Linked DNA regions of Actinospica robiniae DSM 44927. The protein of the gene in region 1 interacts with the protein of each later gene in a pairwise test. Links are inferred from orthologs where the notes say so. Each region holds a gene or a part of one and is shown on either strand. Other genes may lie near its edges. The genes, in order: pheT and secD.

Region 1 (3,448 bases):
TCTCGAAGCGTTCGAGCAACGTGCCGTACTCGTCGAGCAGCGACAACCGGCCGCTCTCGATCCCGCGTTCGAGTTCGTGCAGCCGCGCCTCGGCCGCGAAGAGCTCGGCCAACGGCTCGCGCAGGAACGCGCCGACGCTCTGGCCCGGATCGGGAACCTGCTGGAAGAAATAGCCGACGCGGGCATCCGGCCCGTACTCGACCCGGCCCGCGATCGCGGACAAGCGGCCGGCCAGGACCTTGAGCAGCGAGGACTTGCCGACCCCGTTCGGGCCGACCAGGGCGACCCGGTCGCCCGGCGCCAGGGTCAGGCCGACGCCGTCGAACAGCGGCTCAGCGTGGAAGGCGAGCGAGAGGCCGGTCGCCTTGAGGAAGGAACGTGCGGATACGGCGAACAAGGAGGGCTCCATGGGTGGTCGTCATGATCGGGTAGCGACACGACCCACGAATCAGCACTACGGAGCTCCTCGAGCCGGAAACAGGTACGCAGACGATGGTGCCCGGGCCGCGAGGGCCCGGGCAACCGGTTTTCCGCCGTGCGGGAGCGCGTCAGCCGCGCAGCACCGCGCCCGAGTGCCGGGTGGCCGAGGCCACGGCGGCCTCGCGCACGGCGGCGACCTCGTCGGCCTTGAGGGTGCGGTCCGAGGCGCGCAGCCGCAGCGAGAACGCCAGCGACTTCGAACCCTCCTCGACCCGATCGCCCTCGTAGACGTCGAACAGCCGGATCGCCTCGAGCAGCGGGCCGGCGCCGGCGACCAGCGCCGACTCGACGTCCGCGGCCGGCACCTCGCGGGAGACCACCAGGGCGACGTCCACCGTGGCGGGCGGGAACGCGGAGACCTGCTCCGGGCTCACCGGCACGTCGTCGGCGGGGACGAGCGCGTCCAGGTTCAGCTCCATCGCGCAGGTGCGCGGCGGCAGGCCGAGCGCCTCGAGCGCCTTCGGGTGCAGTTCGCCCGCGTAGCCGACGATCCGCTCGTCGATCGAGAGCACGGCGCAGCGGCCGGGGTGCCAGGGCTCGTACTGCGCCTGATCCACCGTCAGCTCCGCGCCGCACGCGGCCGCCACCGTCCGCGCCGCCTCGACCGCGTCGGCCCAGCTCGCGGCCCGGCCCTCGCCCCACCAGCCGGCGTTCTCGCGGGCGCCGACGAGCACCGCGGCGACGTGCCGCGGCTGGTCCGGCAGCGAGGCCTCGAGCACCGCGAGCTCCTCGTCCGAGGGGCGGCGCTCGACCGACAGCCGCGGCGGGGCCGAAGCGTCCGGACGCGGCTGGTAGACCAGGCCGGTCTCGAACAGGGCCACGTCGTGGAAGCCGCGGCCGACGTTGCGCCGCAACGTGGCGAACAGGCCCGGCAGCAGTGTCGTGCGCAGGTACGGCTGCTCGTCCGAGATCGGGTTGGCCAGGCTCAGCGCGGTGCGGCGGGCGTCGTCCGCGGGCACGCCCATCGCGTCCAGCTCGGCGTCGCCGACGAACGGGTAGTTGAGCACCTCGACGAAGCCGGAGTCGGCGAGCGCACGGCCAACCCGGCGGTGCAGCCGCTGGCGCAGCGACAGGCCGCGGCCGCGCGGAGCGACCGGCAGCTTCATCGGGATCCGGTCGTAGCCCTCGAGCCGGATGACCTCTTCGGCCAGGTCGTTCGGGTCGGTCAGGTCCGGCCGCCAGGACGGCGGGGTCACGCTCAGCTGGTCCGCGCCCTCGACGGTGCAGCCCACCTCCTGCAGCCGGCGCACCACCGCCTCGCGCGGGTAGGCGAGCCCGGCGACGCGGCCGGGCAGGCCCGCGTCGATCAGGATCGGCGCGGCCGGGCGCTGCTGGGTGGAGGCCACGGTGACCTCCGGGTCCGCCTCGCCGTGGCCGAGCAGCACGAGCAGGTCCACCGCGCGCTGGGCCGCCGCGGCGGCCGCGTTCGGGTCCACCGTGCGCTCGAACCGGCGCGAGGCCTCGGACGGCAGCTTGTGCCGGCGGGCGGTGCGCGAGATCGAGCCCGCGTCGAAGTGCGCGGCCTCGATCAGCACGTCCACGGTGCCGGTGTGCACCTCGGTGGACGCCCCGCCCATCACCCCGGCCAGGCCGATCGGCCCGGTCTCGTCGGTGATCAGCAGGTCGTCCTGGTCCAGCGCCCGCTCGGCGTCGTCGAGGGTCTCGAGCTTCTCCCCCGCAGCCGCCCGCCGCACCGTGATCGGGCCGGTCAGCCGGCGCAGGTCGTAGGTGTGCAGCGGCTGGCCGATCTCGAGCATCACGTAGTTGGCGATGTCCACGATCAGCGAGATCGGGCGCATGCCGGAGAGCTGGATGCGCCGCTGCATCCACAGCGGGGTGGGGGCCAGCGGGTCGATCCCGCGCACGGCGCGCGCGACGAAGCGGTCGCAGCCGAGCGGGTCGGCCAGCACCACCGGGTAGCCGCCCCGGGTCGGCGCCGGGGTGTCGAGCAGGGCCGGGTCGCGCAGCGAGCGGCCGAAGACGATCGCGGCCTCCCGGGCCATGCCGCGCATGGACAGGCAGTAGCCGCGGTCCGTGGTCACCGCGATGTCGAGCACCTCGTCGCGGATGCCGAGCAGCTCGATCGCGTCCGCGCCGACCTGGACGTCGGCCGGCAGCACGATGATGCCGTCGTGGTCCTCGCCGAGGCCGAGCTCGCGGGCCGAGCAGATCATGCCGTCGGAGACGTGGTCGTAGGTCTTGCGCGCGGCGATCTTGAAGTCGCCGGGCAGCACCGCGCCGGGCAGCGCGGCCACGATCTTGTCGCCGACCTTGAAGTTGCGCGCGCCGCAGACGATGCCGCGCACGTCCGCCGCCTCCGGTCCGACCTGCACCTGGCAGTAGCGGATCGGCTTCTTGAACGCGGTGAGCTCCTCGATCTCGAGCACCTGCCCGACCACCAGCGGGCCGGTCAGGCCCACGCCGGACTCGTGCACGGTCTCGACCTCGAAGCCGGCCGGGACGAGGCGCTCGGCCAGCTCGCGGCCGGTCAGCGACTCGGGCAGGTCGACGTACTCGCGCAGCCAGGAAACAGGGACGCGCATCAGATTTCCACTCCGAACGGGAGGGTGAAGCGGATGTCACCCTCGACGATGTCGTGCATGTCGGTGATGCCGTGGCGGAACATCAGGGTCCGCTCAAGGCCGATGCCGAAGGCGAAGCCGCTGTAGCGCTCGGGGTCGATGCCGACCGAGACCAGCACCCGCGGGTTGACCACGCCGCAGCCGCCGAGCTCGATCCAGCCCTCGGACGAGCAGGTGCGGCAGGGGTTGTCCGGGTCGCCCACGGACGAGCCGTGGCACACGAAGCACTGCAGGTCCAGCTCGGCGCTCGGCTCGGTGAACGGGAAGTAGTTCGGCCGCAGCCGGGTGGCGATGTCCTCGCCGAACATGGCCTTCACGAAGTGGTCCAGGGTGCCCTTGAGGTCGGCCATGCCGATCCCCTCGTCCACCACCAGGCCCTCGATCTG
Region 2 (3,302 bases), 3.6 Mb from region 1 along the record:
TCGAACGCATCAGGGTCTGGTTGACGGCCAGGTTCGCCGCCTTCGCGTATCCCATCCGGTCCGTGTCCACGTACAGCCGGCGGTTCTCCTTGATCTTGTCGAACACCACGACCGCGTCGTAGATCGCGTAACCGAGGATCGTCAGGAAGCCGGTCACGGTGGCCGGGGAGACGGTCAGGCCCGACCACGCGTAGACGCCGCCGGTGATCACGACCACGTTCAGCAGCGAGACCAGCGCGGAGACGGCCATCTGCCACTCGAAGAAGAGCGCCAGATAGATCGTCACCGCGACGAGGAAGACGATCAGCGCCTCGATGGCGTCCTTGGACACCTCGTGGCCCCAGCTGGCGCCGACCTGCTGCACGGTGATCTTGTTCGGGTCGATCCCGGCCGCGCTGGCCAGGGCGTCCTTGAGCGTGTTCTCCGTGCCGCCCTGGATCGTCGGCGTGGTCACCTCGATCTGGCGGCCGGCGCCGCCGGTGGTGATGGTCTCCTCCTGGACCACCGGCGCGCTCACGCCGTGGGCGATGGCGACGGAGGTGGCCTGCGAGGTGGTGAGCGTCTGGCTCGGCACGGTGAGCACCGAGCCGCCGGTGAAGTCGACGCTGAAGTGCAGACCGCGCACACCCAGTCCGACCAGCGCGATCAGCAGGACGACGCCGAACGAGGCGAACCAGCGCTTGCGCCGGCCGATGACGTCGACCGTGGTCTCGCCGCTGTAGAGCCGGTTGCCGAGCGTGCTGAAGTTGTTCAGCCGGGACATCAGGCCTCCACGCTCTGCTGGTTGGATTCGTCCGAGTCCTGCGCCTCGGCCGCCTCGGCCTCCGCCAGCCGGCGGCGCTCGGCGATGGTCATCCGGCCGCGCGAGCCGGAACCGGACCGGTAGTTCTGCCGGGCCCGGCCCAGGCTCTCCGGGTCCAGGCCGGACCAGCGGTGGCCGTTGCCGAAGAAGTCGGTGCGGGAGAAGAGCGTGACCATCGGGACGGTGAACATGAAGATCACCACGAGGTCGATCACCGTGGACAGGCCCAGGGTGAACGCGAAGCCCTGCACCGAGCCGACCGTGAGCAGGTAGAGCACGACGGCGGCGATCAGGGTGACCATGTCGGACGCTATCACCGTGCGGCGGGCGCGCTGCCAGGCGTGGCGCACCGCGGAGCGCACCGATCTGCCCTCCCGCAGCTCGTCTCGCAACCGTTCGAAGAAGACGACGAACGAGTCCGCCGTGATACCGATGGCCACGATCAGACCGGCGACGCCGGGCAGCGAGAGCGTGAAGCCCATCAGCGGGCCGAACAGGCACGCCAGCGCGTAGGTCAGGGCCGCGGCGACGACGAGGCTGGAGATGGCCGCGACCGACAGACCGCGGTAGTACATGATGACGTACAGGAACACCAGCAACAGGCCGATGCCGCCGGCGATCAGACCGCCGTCGAGCTCGGAGCTGCCGAGGGTCGGGGAGACGATCGAGACCTGGCTCTGCTGGAAGTTCAGCGGGAGCGAGCCGTAGGCGAGCGTGGTGGCCAGCTGCTTGGCGGTGGACTGGGTGAACACCGAGCCGTTGATGGTCGCGGTGCCGCCGGTGATCGCGCCCTGCACGACCGGGGCGGACTGCACGACGCCGTCGAGCGTGATGGCGAACTGGCCGGTGCCGGACTGGCCGGTGGTGTCCTGCGTCTCCTGGTAGAGCTTGGTGGTCTCGGTGGCGAACTCGGACTTGCCCTTGGCGTCGAAGGACAGGTCGACTTCCCAGGCGCCGGTCGGGATGCCGCCGCTGCCGACGGTCTGGGTGGCGAGGGCGCTGGTGACGTCCTTGCCGTCGATGATCGACGGGCCGAGCAGGTACTTGTTCTTGTCGAGGCCGCAGGTGGCGAGGAAGTCGGTGGGCTTGACCGCGCCGACGTTCTTGACCATCGCGTTGTTCGAGCAGTTGAGCGCCTCGTACTGGCTGATGGCCTGCTCCTGCTGGGCCTGGGCCGCGGCGCTGGCCGAGGAGCTCGCGTCCGGGGTGGCGCTCGAGCTGGCCGCGGGGGACGCGCTCGAGCCGGCCGCGGACGAGGTGGAGGTGTCAGGCGAGGCGGAGGTGCTGGCCGCGTCGGCCTTGACCGTGCCGGACTCGGACTGGCTGGTGGCCTTCTCGCTGGCGGTGGAGCTCGCCGAGGCGGAGGCGCCGGCCTTGGCCGTGGCCCCGGTGGACGGGCTGGCCGTGCTGCTCGGGGCGGAGCTGCCGGTCGCGGTCGGGGTGGGGCTGGTGGTGGGTGTGGGCACACCCGCGCCTTCGGCGAGCACCTCGCGGAAGTACAGGTGGGCGGTCGCGCCGATGGAGTTGACGGTGTCCTGCGAGTACTGGCCGGGGATCTCGACGTCGATCGTGTCGGACCCCTCCTTGGTGACCGTCGCCTCGCTGACGCCGTAACCGTTGACGCGCTCCTGCATGATGCTCACGGCCTGGTCCATCTCGGAGGCCGCCGGAGTGGTCTTCTTGTCCGTCTCCGCGGTGAACACCGCGCTGGTGCCGCCGGCCAGGTCGATCGCGAGCCGCGGGTGCGTGGCGTGAACGCCGAGCATCGTCGCGTACAGGGCGATGAGCACCACAGCCAGGGCTGCCAGCGGTCGCCACGGCCGCTTGTCCGCCGCCCCCCTGGCCCGGGTGGAGAGCAGGCCGGAGTACTTCTTGCTCCTGGCCTTTTTCGCAGCCACGTTCCTTCTCCTCGGTAATTGACATGCGGACCGGGACGCCCGACGTCCCGTGGAGGGAAGCGCCGGGAGCCTTGGCCACGCTCACTGCCGGTGTGCCGCGTACGCCCGAGTCAGAGACGGCGCCGGGCTCGGGACGGTTCCCCCGGGCCGGGCGGCCGGTCCCCCCGGCGGGCGGGAGGCGTCAGCCGACCTTCTGCTGGTCCTTGGCGTCTTCGGGCTCGGACTCGGTCTCGGCGGTCGCGGTCTGCTCGGTCTGCTCGGCCTGCTCGGCCGCGAGGGCGTCCGCCTCCTCCGGGGTGAGTTCCTCGCCGTCGACCAGGGCGTCGGGATTGGCCGGCTGGACCACGCCGGCGATGGCCTGCTTGGTGAACTTGAGCTTCACCCCGGGAGTGGTCTCGATGACGACGTACTCGTCGGTCATCTCGGCGACCGCACCGACGAGGCCGCCGATGGTGCGCACCTCGGCTCCGGGGACGAGAGCGTGCTGCATGGCTTGGGCCTGGGCGGCCTGCTTCTTGCGGCCGCGGCTGGTCATGAACATGAAAGCCGCGCCGATGACGACGACGTAGATCAGAATCAGTTGCATGGTCGGCTGTTCTTCC

What was found.
Region 2: the proteins of pheT (region 1) and secD interact in binary tests that used the Escherichia coli proteins (3 or more experiments, as listed by UniProt). The link is inferred for Actinospica robiniae DSM 44927 from one-to-one orthologs.

Annotation. Positions count from the first base shown.
Region 1 is NZ_KI632511.1:7,804,255-7,807,702, reverse strand. The notes cover bases 287-3,423. They hold pheT (phenylalanine--tRNA ligase subunit beta), read right to left. Parts: upstream 3,024-3,423; coding sequence 549-3,023; downstream 287-548. Other genes in these bases: pheS (phenylalanine--tRNA ligase subunit alpha), read right to left, coding at 3,023-3,423; ACTRO_RS33715 (ABC-F family ATP-binding cassette domain-containing protein), read right to left, coding at 287-397. Also shown: more of ACTRO_RS33715, read right to left, coding at 1-286; more of pheS, read right to left, coding at 3,424-3,448.
Region 2 is NZ_KI632511.1:4,192,704-4,196,005, forward strand. What follows is about bases 232-3,222. They hold secD (protein translocase subunit SecD), read right to left. Parts: upstream 2,701-3,222; coding sequence 763-2,700; downstream 232-762. Other genes in these bases: secF (protein translocase subunit SecF), read right to left, coding at 232-763; yajC (preprotein translocase subunit YajC), read right to left, coding at 2,882-3,222. Outside these bases: more of secF, read right to left, coding at 1-231; more of yajC, read right to left, coding at 3,223-3,302. UniProt on the Escherichia coli protein: Part of the Sec protein translocase complex. Interacts with the SecYEG preprotein conducting channel. SecDF uses the proton motive force (PMF) to complete protein translocation after the ATP-dependent function of SecA.